One region of the Ligilactobacillus saerimneri genome, then DNA from elsewhere that is predicted to be linked to it. Evidence: predicted binding sites of a transcription regulator. Region 1 holds the regulator's gene; each other region holds the start of a gene.
What was found. The regulator Rex, encoded in region 1, represses fermentation and respiration genes when NADH is low (regulators of the CRP and FNR family bind a similar motif). The targets are predictions, from matches to a motif close to TTGTGAANTANTTCACAA.
Positions count from the first base shown of each region.

Region 1 (3,582 bases):
TGTCAAATTCAGAAGTAGTTTCACCGATTTGCTTCTTCAATTGGTCAATCCGTTCAGCAATAGCAGCCTTATCGCCTGCACCTTCAACCACCGTTGTGCTGTCCTTTGTAACAGTAACTTTGCCTGCTGTCCCTAATTGATCGAGAGTCGTGTCTTTCAATTGCAAACCAAGGTCATCAGTAATCACTGTTGCACCAGTTAAGATAGCAATATCTTGTAACATTGCCTTCCGCCGATCACCAAAACCAGGAGCCTTTACGGCGACTACATTAAATGTTCCCCGCATCTTGTTCAGAACTAATGTAGGTAAAGCTTCACCATCAACATCATCAGCAATGATCAACAATGCCCGACCTTGTTGAACAATTTGGTTCAATAGTGGCATCATTTCTTGGATGTTAGAAATCTTCTTGTCAGTCAACAAGATGTAAGGCTTGTCCAAGTTAGCTTCCATCTTGTCATCATCAGTTACCATATATTGGGATAAGTAACCGCGATCAAATTGCATCCCTTCAACGACATCAAGGGATGTATCAATCCCTTTAGATTCTTCAATAGAGATGACACCATCATTGCCAACCTTTTCCATTGCGTCAGCAATTAAATTACCAACTTCTTCACTAGCTGAAGAAATAGCTGCAACTTGAGCAATGTCAGACTTGGATTCTACCTTGTGAGCCATCTTGTGGAGGGCATCAACAGCAACCTTAGTTGCCTTTTCAATCCCCCGCCGAATGCCAACAGGGTTTGCCCCTGCAGTAACATTCTTCATTCCTTCATTTACAATTGCTTGGGTCAATACGGTAGCAGTTGTTGTCCCGTCCCCAGCAATATCATTGGTCTTTTGGGCAACTTCAGAAACTAACTTTGCCCCCATGTTTTCAAAGTGATCTTCTAATTCAATTGCCTTAGCAATAGTAACCCCGTCATTTGTACTTGTTGGGGCACCGTAAGATTGTTCAACGACAACGTTCCGTCCCTTAGGACCGATAGTTGTCTTTACAGTATTAGCTAACTTATCTACACCAGCAAGCATTTTTGCCCGTGCATCTTCACCAAACTTAATTTCTTTTGCCATTCTTAATTACACCTCGTTAAAACAATTTTTCGTTTAATTACTCAATAATTGCCATGATGTCATTGGCCCGTACTACCAAGTATTCTTGGTCTTCATACTTAACGTTAGTCCCGGCGTACTTATCAAAAATAACCTTGTCGCCCTTCTTTACACTTGGAGCAACCTTTGCGCCGTTATCGAGGGTCCGTCCTTCACCAACAGCCACTACTGTGCCTTGAGTTGGCTTGTCCTTAGCGTTACTTGCCAGAACCAAGCTTCCAACTTTCATTTCTTCTTCCTTTTGAACTTCTAAGATCACACGATCTCCTAATGGTTTAAGCACTTGTTATCCCTCCAAAATTTGTGATTAGCAGTCTAGCACTTTGAGTGCTAACTGATTACAGTTATTACTATAACCATTTTCATTTTTAATTGCAAGCATTTTTTAGCACTTTTAACCTCCGAGTGCTAAAAAGTTGTCATACAAAAAGCAGAGTAGTTTGAACGTCCCGCCATACACTCTGCTCAGTCACAAAAGACAATTATTCTTTATTTGTTCCTTGCTGATCTAACGAGCGATGATTCAAAAAGTAAATCAAAGTTTGTAATTCACTCGTCAAATTTACATTTTGGACAATAACCGTTGCTGGCACATTGATTCTAGTTGGGGTAAAATTCATGATTCCTTCTACTCCAGCTGCGATCAGCTGATCTGTGACCGTCTGTGCTGCTGCTTCTGGAACTGTCAAAATTACCACCTTGATCGCTTGCTCTTGTAATTGGTTTTGCAACTCTGTTAATGGATAAACCCGAATGTCATCAATCGTAGTTCCCACCACAGCTGGATCAATATCAAATGCCGCTCGAATTGCAATATTATTGTCGCGGTGAAAATTAAAGTTCAATAACGCGTGGCCTAAGTTTCCGACCCCGACTAAGGCAACTTTGGTTACTTGGTCTTGCTTTAATATTTTTTTGAAAAAAGCTAATAAGTCAGCTACATCATACCCATAACCTCTTTTCCCCAATGTTCCAAAATGAGAAAAATCGCGGCGAATAGTCCGCGGATCAACCTTAACTCCAGCGGCAAATTCACTCGAGGAGATTCTTTTTTGGCCTGCATCTGCTAAAATGTTAAGGTATTGATAATAGATGGGTAACCGTTTTGCTGTTGCCCGCGGTATCTTCATATCAGCCATTGTCCTAGCTCCTTTTTTGCTATTATTTCTATTTAATTTTACCATAATAGATATAACCCTCACTGGACAATGCCACTCAAAATAAAGTAGGTGAAAAAATGATTTTATTACAAGCTCAAAATGTAGCTCGTTATTTCGGCGCTGACGTTTTGTTTGAAAATATCAATCTTGATATTCAAGACAATTCGCGGATTGCCCTAGTCGGGCGTAACGGAGTGGGTAAAACCACTTTGCTAAAAATGATCGTTGATGAAACCGAGCCTGATGCCGGCGAGATTGTTAAAAAGCACGGTATTACAATCGGCTACCTAGCTCAAAATTCAGGTCTGGAGTCTTCACGAACAATGCTAGCTGAGATGGAAAGTGTCTTCACTTATCTCAAAGAAATGGAACAACAAATCCATTCATTAGAAGAAAAAATGGCTGATCCTCAGTTGGCTGGTAGCCCCGAATATGAGCAAATCCTGCGGCGATATGACCAACTCCAGCATGATTTCAAGGAACAAAACGGCTACGGGTATGAGAATGAAATCAAGGCTGTGCTTCATGGCTTTCAATTCGAGCCAGCCGATTTCGACCGTCCTGTTTCTTCATTATCCGGTGGGCAAAAAACCCGCTTAGCTTTAGCCAAACTCCTTTTGGAAAAACGCGATTTATTGATTCTTGACGAACCAACCAACCACTTAGACATTGATACTTTGACATGGTTAGAAAATTATCTTCAAGCATACCACGGTGCGCTACTGATAGTTTCTCACGACCAATATTTCCTGGATAAAGTCGTCAACGAAGTATATGAAATTAGTCACCACCATTCCGCTTATTATAAAGGAAATTATAGTCACTATGTGACTGAACGCGAACAACGACAACTTAAAGCTTGGAAGGAATACGAAAAGCAACAAGTGGAAATCAAAAAAATGGAAGACTTTGTGCAAAAAAACATTGTTCGGGCTTCCACTACCAAGCGAGCTCAAAGCCGACGAAAACAGTTAGAAAAGATGGACCGCCTAGAACGTCCTACTAACGATTTGGAAGGTCCTCGTTTTGCATTTACAGCTGCTAAAACAAGTGGAAATGTCGTTTTAACAGTTGCTGATGCTGCTATTGGTTATAATGATCACGTAATTTCTGGTCCCATTAATATCGACCTTCGCAAACATAAACGGCTTGCCATTGTTGGACCTAATGGAATTGGGAAGTCTACTCTCCTCAAAAGTATCTTGGGTAAGATTCCTTTCTTAAAGGGAACAGCTAGTTTTGGAACTAACGTTCAAGTTGGCTACTATGACCAGGAGCAGCATAACTTGCATGATAAAAAGACCG
Region 1 covers NZ_CP144759.1:362,030-365,611, reverse strand. The annotation lists gene groL (chaperonin GroEL) at 1-1,078, opposite strand, end outside; gene groES (co-chaperone GroES) at 1,116-1,400, opposite strand; gene V3C97_RS01715 (redox-sensing transcriptional repressor Rex) at 1,600-2,256, opposite strand; gene V3C97_RS01710 (ABC-F family ATP-binding cassette domain-containing protein) at 2,355-3,582, shown strand, end outside.

Region 2 (3,582 bases), 470 kb from region 1:
CTGAAGATCGAGCGCAAGCAACCAATTGATTGGCGCTTGATTGACCAGTGTTTTGCTGCTGCGGAGCGCGAACTACAGTATTTTGCATGTGATTATCTCCGGTGGCGGACCCATTATTTAACATATGAAGATCTCCCCCATATCAAGACGTTATTGATGACCAAGTCATGGTGGGATACGGTTGATTCCTTAGTTAAAGTTTTAGGGCAAATGGCCTTAGCTGATCCGCGTGTGGCGACAATGATGGTAACCTGGGGGACCGACCCTAATTTGTGGGTCCGGCGGGCCGCTATTGAGCACCAGTTGGGACTGAAAGACCGAACTGATCAAGCCCGCTTAGCAACCATCATTACGGCCAACTTGGGGCAGGATGAGTTTTTTATCAACAAAGCTATTGGTTGGGCGTTACGGGAATATTCAAAGACCGATTCGGACTGGGTCCGCAATTACCTCGCTGAATATCAAGGTCAACTAGCTCCCCTGAGTGTGCGGGAGGCAAGTAAGTACCTCTGAGCTTGTAAAGAAAACTTCAAGCACGGTATACTATAAATATTTATAAGGGAGGGGATTACGATTTCCATCAAGTTAATTGCGATTGATATCGACGCAACATTATTAAATAGTAAACATGAAATTACTCCAGCAGTGCGGGAGGCCATTCAAAAGGCTAAAGAAGCGGGTAAAAAAGTCGTTATTTGTACAGGACGGCCACTTTCTGGGGCTAAGCAGATCCTAAAAGACTTGGGTCTGGCTGATCAGGATGACCAATATGTAGTAACATTTGGAGGCTCACTGGTCCAAACAACAGCTGGGGATTCGATCTTTAAGGCAACTTTGACTTATGCAGACTATGTTGACTTAGAATATATTGCACGGAAGAAAGGATTACATTTCCACGCCAATGGCTTAGACCGCCTCTATACTGCTAACCGAGATGTGGGTGACTACACGATGCGGGAAGCGCGGTTGGTTTCACAAGCCATTTCCTTTAGAACACCAGAAGAAATGCACGATATCCCAGTTGTGAAGGCAATGTTTGTGGATGAACCAGAAGTTATTGATGAAGCGATCAAGGACATGTCACTCTTCAATCAATTGGCAGACCGGGTAACTTATACACGGTCAACACCTTACTATTTTGAAGCAAATGCTAAGGGGATCAACAAGGCCAGTGCCTTGCAACAATTAGCTAAGGTGCTGGATTTAACGCCAGCAGAAATTATGGCGATTGGGGACCAAGGTAATGACTTGGCAATGATCGAATATGCAGGAACTGGCGTTGCAATGGGTAATGCCATTCCAGAAGTAAAAGCCGTTGCGCAACAAATTACCACTGACTGTGACCATGATGGTGTAGCTAACGCGATTTATAACTGGGCAATGGACTAAACAAAAAAGAGGCTGAAAAAACAGCCTCTTTTTTGTGTATTCAAGTTGATTGGTTGAAGGATTATAAGTTCCTCTATTCTCTCTCATGACAACCACAATTAATGTACTTGTCGAACCAATAAAACAGACTATACATGAAAACTATGAAAAAGGCAAATAATTGATCTGAAAATATCAATAAAGATTGCTTATTAGGTAACCATTGATTATAATCAAGGTGCAGAATAAAAGCGGTCTCACGGCCAATTTTCATTCTGTATTTTCCTTATAGATGCCGCTGTCTCACCACAGCGGTCTTTTTTTTTCTAGAGATGAGAAGTTGGTAAGAATTCCCATAAAATTGGTAGGGTAGATATTGGCAAAGAAAAAATCACTTATTTTGGAATGCATGGTGCCTTTTTTCAAACAAAAGATTTAAGGCAAATACTGAGCAATGCTTATTTACAAGTTGTTAATGGGGAGAATGGGCAAGAAGAAGCACGCTTTCATGCTCTTTACTCATGAATTTATATAAAAGTATTTAGAGTAAGCAAAAATGCTAAAAGAGCTACAAAGATTGTCGCTCAGAGATGATGATAAATGTAAACACGAGCCTGACAATGTAAGCTTGTGAAGTATTTAGCAATATATTATAAATTAATAATTTTTAATGATGGTTGTTAAAGAGGGAAAAGACATGCTATATTTTGTTCACAGTTGAAAGCGCTATCAACAGTGATGATGTTACTATACTTCCGAAAGGAGTCATTAATTGATGTTAATTGGGGTACCAAAGGAAATTAAAAAGCAAGAGGAACGGGTTGGCGCAATGCCAAGTGCAGTTGCAACCCTCGTTCAGGCAGGACACCAAGTAGTAGTTGAAAAGGGCGCAGGGCTTGGATCAGGCTTTACTGACCAAGACTATATTGCTGCCGGCGCAAAGATTGGGTCGACTGCCGAAGCTTGGGATGCTGAAATGATCATCAAGGTCAAAGAACCTTTAGCTAGTGAATATGATTATTTCAAGCCGAACCAGATTATCTATACATACCTCCACTTGGCTGCTGACCGGGCATTGACTGAAGCGATGTTGGCTAAGCAAGTAACCGGGGTTGCTTATGAAACAATGGTGGGGCGTCATGGCGACTTACCTCTGCTCTTCCCAATGAGTGAAATTGCGGGACGGATGGCTGCCCAAGTGGGGGCTCACTTCCTAGAACAACCCCATGGTGGCAAAGGCGTGTTGCTCAATGGTGTGACCGGAGTTAACCGGGCCAAGGTAACTGTTATTGGTGCTGGAACTGTTGGTTTCAATGCCGCTAAGATCGCTGTTGGAATGGGGGCACAGGTAACTATTTTAGATATCAATGCGCAACGTTTAGCTGAAGTCGATAATATCTTCGGCGGGCGGGTACAAACATTGATGTCCAATAGTGCTAATATTGCAGCAGCAGTTAAGCAGTCCGATTTAGTAATCGGGGCAGTGCTGATTCCTGGGGCAGCAGCACCAAAGTTGGTCACTGAAGAAATGGTGGCCAGCATGGAACCCGGGTCTGTGATCGTGGATATTCCGATTGACCAAGGGGGGATCTTTGAGACTACCACTCGGGCAACAACCCACGAAGACCCAACATATGTCTCCCACGGAGTAGTCCACTATACAGTGGCTAATATGCCAGGGGCGGTACCAAAGACAGCCACAGAAGCGTTATCTAGTGCAACTGTACGTTATGCACTTGAGATTGCCAATAAGGGCATCGAAAAGGCCGCTGCAGAAGATAATACTGTCCTGACAGGGATTAATACTTATCAGGGGGGCTTAACTTCCAAGGCAGTTGCTGATAGTTTAGATATTACTTATACTCCTTATCCAGGCTAAAAACTGGATGTCCCAGTTTGTGGGCTAACATGAAGCATGTTACTGGGATACGGAAACATTAGTGGGTGGTCTTAATCACTCTTCCATACCTATAATCTATTCTCCATACATGACAACCATAACCAAATTTGTGACCACCGCACCAAAAGCAGGGTTCCTCGGGCATACAAGCTCGGGGGATCCTGCTTTTGTTATAGGTTTAGTTCAAATGCAATGCGCCGCGGGTCGAGGGGGTCATCAACTAGGATCTCTCCACGCTGTGAGAAATCAAATTTAGCAGCGATTTTTTGTACCGGTTGGTTGAGACGGTAAGTATCAAGGCGAATATTAGTTAT
Region 2 covers NZ_CP144759.1:1,502,233-1,505,814, reverse strand. The annotation lists gene V3C97_RS07295 (DNA alkylation repair protein) at 1-513, shown strand, start outside; gene yidA (sugar-phosphatase) at 574-1,389, shown strand; gene ald (alanine dehydrogenase) at 2,144-3,247, shown strand; gene V3C97_RS07280 (GNAT family N-acetyltransferase) at 3,439-3,582, opposite strand, start outside.
Region 2: ald (alanine dehydrogenase) is a predicted target of Rex. The motif match lies at 1,997-2,014, and genes of this name have one in related genera.

Region 3 (3,582 bases), 410 kb from region 1:
GTTAAGGATGGTGTCATGTTATTGTAAAGGTCGCCAATGCCTCCCAGTGCGGACGGATGGTTAACAATAATCCGACAAGCCGACATCGCTAAAGCAAACCGTCTAATCAATTCTTGATCTTCTGTATGGATAGCAGCAGTATGTCCCCGCCCCCCGTAATTTAAGAGCTCAGTACACAGTTCAAAGGCATGGGCTTGGGTCTTAGCACGATACATCGTAAAGACTGGTGATAGTTTTTCGGCTGATAGGGGATAATCACGCCCCACCCCAGTGAGTTCTGCCACCAAAACCTTAGTCGTAGCTGGAACCTTGAGGCCGCACATTTCTGCAATTTGCACTGCTGACCGCCCAGCAATTGGTCCTTGCACGGTCCCCCGCTTTGGGTCAATAAAATGTTCGGTAAACGTAGCTACTTTATCGGCAGGAATAAAGTAGCATCCCCAATCTTTGAACAAGGCTTTAACCTGTGCATAAACGCTATCGTCAACCACAACAGAATTTTCTGAAGCACAGACCATTCCGTTATCAAAGGTCTTAGATAGCATAATGTCATAGACTGCCCGCTTGAGATCTGCCGTCTGTTCAATATAGGCAGGACCATTTCCTGGTCCCACTCCCAGGGCCGGCTTACCGGTTGAATAAGCTGCCTTGACCATCCCAGGACCCCCTGTGGCTAAAACAAGTTGCACATCAGGATGATTCATCAGGGTTGAAGTTGCAGCTAAACTAGGTTGACTAATCCACTGAATAGCATTCCGCGGGGCCCCAGCTTTTTCGGCTGCCGCCGCTAAAAGCTCGGCTGTTTTAACACACGCCTTTTGTGCTTGGGGGTGGAATCCAAAAATAATCGCATTCCGTGTTTTGAGGGCGATCATGGCCTTAAAAATCACAGTTGATGTCGGGTTGGTCACCGGAGTAACACCAGCAATGACACCCACTGGTTCAGCAATTTTGAGTAATTCTTTTTCTTTATCTTCAGCAATGATTCCGACCGTCTTTTCGTGGCGCAAACTATTCCAGATATTCTCACTGGCAAACATGTTTTTAGTTGTTTTATCTTCAACGATACCGCGCCCCGTTTCTGTTACTGCCATCTGAGCTAGTTCATAGGCGTTTTGTTCACCTGCTGTCGCTAAAGCTTGGCAAATTTGGTCGACCTTATCCTGACTAAAATCTGCCATCTGGGCTAGTGCTTCGTGCGCTTGTTCTACTAAGTGATCAATCATAGTTGTGACATCCATCTGTGGTTGTTCATTTCCTGCTGTCATCGGTATAACCCCCCTGGTCATTCGTTTGTGAATTATTTAACAAATTAAGTATACCTGATTATCGCAAAAATGAAAGCGCATTTTTAATTTTCACAAACTTTGTGGAAGGTGCAACCCTTATTTCCACGCGGAAGAAAACGATTTCTTTAAATGATTTGTGAAATTTAGCGAATTTCCTATTCCACCACAACCAGTAAGTTTAAGCTATAATTAAAGTAAATTATATGATTCGGAGTGAAGTAGCATGCGCAAACATAATCGTCCTCGGCGACGCGGATTAATTGGACTCTTTCTGTTAGTCATTGTTATCCTGGGCGGAGTTTGGCTTTACCAGCGTGACCCACTTGCTTTACCTTACGAAGCACGCAGAATGCGCCCCTTAACAACTAAGAGTTGGCAACAATCATCTATGACCAAAGATTACCCCAACCTCAGTCAACATCCTAATATGTGGATTTTAGTTTCGACTAAGCGGCAACGCGTATATCTTATTGACGGTCATAAAACAATCTATGAGATGTATTGTTCCACTGGTGCTAAAAACCAAGCAACTCCAACCGGGACCTTTCACATTCAAGGAGAACGGGGCCAATCTTTCTTCAACCCTTCGTCTGGCGAAGGTGCCAACTTTTGGGTATCATTCAAAAATCACGGCGAATATCTTTTCCATTCTGTCCCCATTAATGACCAGGGACAATACATTGTCGCTGAAGCCCAAGACTTAGGCAAGGTTGCCCGTTCACACGGGTGCGTGCGACTTTCGATTCCTGATGCACAGTGGTTCTTCCAAAACATCCCTTATAACACTAAAGTGGTTATTCGCTAAAAATGCGGAGTGGGAAATCACCTTTGTGGCACAGCGCTTGTCCAAGCTAAGATAATAGTTTGACACAAATTGCGGTGACCTACGTATATACTGGCCCCCCTAATTTCCCACATTATTTATGTGACATGACGCATAAAAAGAGGCTGAAGAAACAACTTTTTAGATGAAATTATAGCAATGACAACAAAAAGCACTAGAAATCAACGTTTTCAGTAACGTAGTTTCTAGTGCCTTTTAAATTTATAGCCCTTTTTCTCAGCCGCTCCAATGCTTTAGGACCACGACTAATTAATAATATTTACTGCCGACCATTTATTTTAATGGAGACTAACAAGTAAAACCCCAACAAACGCCACAGCCAGACCGCATAGCTTGCCGGTAGTTACTGGCTGTTTTTCAGCTTCAAATAAACCAAAATGATCAATCACAATACTAAAAGCGACTTGGCCAAACAGACCAAAGATTACCACTTTTGCCGTTCCCAACAATGGAATTAACCAAGCGACACTAAAAGTATAAATCGCCCCCAATAGTCCACCAGCAATGATCCACGGCTGTTCCTTTACTCCTTGGGGTAACGTCCGCAGGTTGTGCCATGGGGCGCGCACTACCAACAGAATCAAGGTTAAGATAACCAAGCTAAGCATAAATGAAATCACCACTGCATACAATGATGAGCCCAAGACTGAGCCCAAATAACCGTTGACCGTTGCTTGCGTAGCAATCACCATTCCCGTTAAAACAGCCGCTACCTGCCATAAAAAGCGATGCTTACTAGCTACCTGTGTCCGCATGTTTTGCCCTTGCGCCAAGTTGGACCACACTACCCCTGCTATCAAAAGTGCTATCCCCACAATTTTCCAGGTATTAAGGGGCTTAATAGCTGCATTAAACCAGCCCAGTTGGTCAACTAAAACTCCCATCAGAATTTGACCACCGATCGTTAAAATAGTGGTTTGTACACTTCCCAGAATCGGGAATAACAAGATTAGCATTGTTACGCCGATGAGCCCCAAGATCCCACCAGACCAAGCCCACCATGGTTCACCGCTAACCACCTGGCTAGGAATGACAAAAGAATCGTGAGTTACTAACATCGTCAAAATAAGGAATATCCCGCCGGTTAGGAAGGTCAACAAAGTTGCAAAATGAGGTGATTCAACGTAGTAACGTAACCGCGAATTGACAGCTGACTGGGCAGCTAATCCACAGCCTGTGATGATTGGAAATAGGACTAAAAAAAGCACTTACTGGGGCCTCCTTCGAAATTATAGGTATCGCTTATTATAATTTTTATTCTTCATTTTTACCAGTTTTTTATTTCTTTTTAGCTAAAAAAAGTTTCTCTTTGCAATTAAAAAAGGTACGATCCTTGACCGAAGGTGTACTTCATTCGGAATCAGGATCATACCTTCCCTTTTAGTCTTTTAATAATGTGGCAATATCGTTAACAATTAACTCTGGTGTCAAATGGTAGCGGCGCTTGAG
Region 3 covers NZ_CP144759.1:1,568,714-1,572,295, forward strand. The annotation lists gene adhE (bifunctional acetaldehyde-CoA/alcohol dehydrogenase) at 1-1,268, opposite strand, end outside; gene V3C97_RS07560 (L,D-transpeptidase family protein) at 1,513-2,094, shown strand; gene V3C97_RS07565 (DMT family transporter) at 2,412-3,341, opposite strand; gene V3C97_RS07570 (1-deoxy-D-xylulose-5-phosphate synthase) at 3,514-3,582, opposite strand, start outside.
Region 3: adhE (bifunctional acetaldehyde-CoA/alcohol dehydrogenase) is a predicted target of Rex. The motif match lies at 1,294-1,311, and genes of this name have one in related genera.

Region 4 (3,582 bases), 710 kb from region 1:
CTTATGCCAATAAAGAACATCTGAATAATTACTTACGGTTATTACCGGCTAAAACAGCAGCTGAGATTCGTAAATTACTCCATTATGAGGATAAGACAGCTGGTTCGATCATGTCGACAGAATTTGTCGCTATTTCGCAGGAGCTTAATGTTGAGCAGGCAATGCAAGAAATTAAAGTAGCGGCTAAAGATGCCGAAACTATTTATTATGTATATGTTATCAACGATGAGCAACGTTTAGTGGGGATTTTGACCTTGCGGGATATGCTCCGCAATGAAAACCACATTATGGTTAAAGATATTATGAACCGGCAAGTAATGTCGGTAAAGGTTGAAGACGATCAGGAAGATGTTGCTCGGACAATTCGGGACTATAACTTCTTGGCTATCCCGGTAACTGATTTTGCCAACCATATGATCGGTATTATCAACGTCGATGATATCATTGACGTTATTGATGAAGAGTCGGCGGAAGATTACTCTGGGTTGGCTGCGGTTGACGTTGAGCAACCAGATGAAAGTCCGTGGCGGGCTGCCTTTAAGCGGATGCCATGGCTGATTACGTTGTTACTCTTAGGGATGTCGACTACTAGTCTGATTTCACATTATGAAAGCTTAGTTAGTCAAGCTAGTATTTTGGCGGTTTTCATGTCATCAATTACGGGGACGGCTGGGAATGCTGGAACCCAAAGTTTGGCGACGGCAGTGCGCCGCTTAGCATTTGATGATGACGAAAAGTCGTTGCTTCGCCAATTGTTTGGTGAATTGATCACAGGCGTGATTTTGGGTTTGGTTACAGGCACAGTGATCATGATAATCGTCGGTATCTGGAAGCATAATTTTGTGCTGGGATTTGTGATCGGTTTTGCCATGATGTGTGCAATTATCGTCGCTAACTTAGCGGGGAGTTTTATTCCAATGTTTATGGACAAGATAGGGGTTGACCCAGCGGTGGCTTCTGGTCCCTTTATCTCAACTCTTAGTGACTTAACATCAGTGTTGATCTACTTTAATATTGCGCGCTTATTCTTGAATTTTTTTGTTGGACAATGAATAAGCTTAAGCCAGCCTTGTCCAGCCGGATGTTCCACCTGGCTGGACAAGGTTTTTTTATTATTCAAAGCATGAATAAAGTTTGTTATTGATTTCACAAAGTTAGACTACTATACTAAAAACTGATTTATCATTACTAGGGAGATGTAATACGTGATTATTTCGTGGTGGGGGGCCTTGATCGGTCTTGCGAGCGCAATTATCTTGATTTTGCGTAAACTAAATGCAGTATATGCTCTTTTTTTGGGTGCGATCATTGGCTGCTTGTTAGGTGGCGCTAATTTAGCGCAAACAGTAGATGTATTAGTGAAAGGTTCACAAAGTGTCATGGGAACCGTTGTCCGGGTCCTGGCAGCGGGGATGTTGGCCGGCGTTATGATGGAGTCGGGAGCTGCCAATACATTAGCGCGGACAATTGTAAAAAAGTTAGGGGACAAAATGGCACTATTTGCCCTTGCATTGGCCACAATGGTGATTACTGCTGTGGGGGTATTTATTCCGGTAGCAGTTTTGATCGTTGCGCCAATTGCACTTGAAGTCGGACACCGGAGTCATATTTCTAAGTTGGCTTTGTTGGTTGCCCTTTCAGGTGGTGGCAAAGCGGGAAATATCATATCACCGAATGCCAATACAATTGCTGCTGCTAAGGGTTTTGGATTAAATCTTAGTCAAGTAATGATCGCAGATTTTATTCCCGCTTTAGTAGCACTTATTGTTACTGTAATTGTCGCTTCTTTCCTTAAAGGTAGAGGTCCAGCAGTAAAGGATACTGATCTGGATGAAAGTGATCAGGAGGCCTTAGAGAGTCTACCGCCTTTATGGGCTTCCTTGGTAACACCAATCATTGCCATTATTTTGTTGCTGATTAATCCACTAGGGCAGATTTTTCACATTGGGTGGATGAGTACAATTGATCTGGATGCCACCTATGTCTTGCCGTTTGCTGCCGTTATTGGCGCCTTGGCAATGAAAAAGGGAGCTTATTTATCGCATTATGCTGCTACTGGTGTGGCTAAGATGACAACGGTTGTTATGATTTTGATCGGGGCTGGAGCTATTGGAGCCACGATTACCCAATCTACTTTGCCTGAATTACTGATAACCGCAATTAAAGTCAGCCATATTCCAGGAACTTTATTAGCCCCGTTGTCTGGGATCTTGATGGCTGGGGCAGCTGCTTCCACTTCTACTGGGGTTATTTTGGCCACCGGTTCATTTTCAAAGGCAATTTTGGGCTTTGGTGTCAGTCCTTTGGCCGGCGCTGCAATGGTTCATACTGGGGCGATTGTTATCGACCAGTTACCACAGGGGAATTACTTCCACGTTACCGGATCTGCAATGCATATGAACATCAAAGAACGGTCAGAAGGTATTCTTTTTGAAATGTTATGTGGTGGAGCAGCTTGTTTGACTGCAACGCTTTTATATGGCTTTTTGCACTTAGTTTAGGAGGTTAACATGAAATTTCTTATTGCACCTGATTCTTTTAAGGGTTCGTTGACTGCTAAGGAAGTTGCACAGGCAATCAAGGCAGGTATCGAGCGGGTTTATCCCCAAGCAGAATACCGGTTGGTTCCGATGGCTGATGGTGGTGAAGGAACAGTTCAGTCACTGGTTGATGCGACAGCAGGACGCTTGCTCACTAAGCATGTTACAGGACCCTTGGGCACAACAGTTGCTGCTCAGTATGGGATCTTAGGTGACGGACAGACGGCTGTGATTGAGATGGCCCAGGCCAGTGGCATTCAATATGTGAACGAACAGACGAAAAATCCTTTAGTAACAACGACCTATGGGACCGGAGAATTAATCTTAGACGCACTAGACCAAGGGATAAAAAAGATCATCTTGGGAATTGGTGGTTCGGCCACTAATGATGGTGGTGCAGGCATGGCACAAGCATTAGGCTTTCGTTTGCAAGATAAAAATAATCAAGAACTAACCTTTGGTGGTGGGGCTTTGAACCGTCTTGATCACATTGAAAGCCAAGAAGCTGATCCCCGCCTGCAAGAAACAACTATTCTAATTGCTTCGGATGTAACCAATCCCTTAACAGGAGAAAACGGAGCAGCGGCAGTATTTGGTCCCCAAAAAGGTGCCAGTGCAGCTGATGTGGCTGTTTTAGACCATAACCTGCACCATTACGCAAATATTGTTAAACGTGATTTGGGGAAAGACCTTGAGCACACAGCTGGTGCCGGAGCTGCTGGTGGTTTGGGAATGGGACTTTTAGCCTTTACCCAGGCACAAATGGCACGCGGAATCGATTTAGTGATTGAGTTTACCCACCTAAAGCAACAAGCTCAAGGAGTAGATTTTGTCTTTACTGGTGAAGGTGGCATTGATTTTCAAACTAAGTTTGGTAAGACACCTTTTGGCGTAGCTAAAGCAACTAAAGAAGTAACGCCAACAGCGCCGGTAATTGTCTTGGCAGGAAATGTTGGGGAGAATATTGATTCGTTGTATGGAAGTGCAGCAATGGACGCTATTTTTGCTACTCCAGCCGGGGTTAAAGATCTAGATCAGGCGA
Region 4 covers NZ_CP144759.1:1,074,291-1,077,872, reverse strand. The annotation lists gene mgtE (magnesium transporter) at 1-1,052, shown strand, start outside; gene V3C97_RS05220 (GntP family permease) at 1,206-2,501, shown strand; gene V3C97_RS05215 (glycerate kinase) at 2,511-3,582, shown strand, end outside.
Region 4: V3C97_RS05220 (GntP family permease) is a predicted target of Rex. The motif match lies at 1,135-1,152, and genes of this name have one in related genera.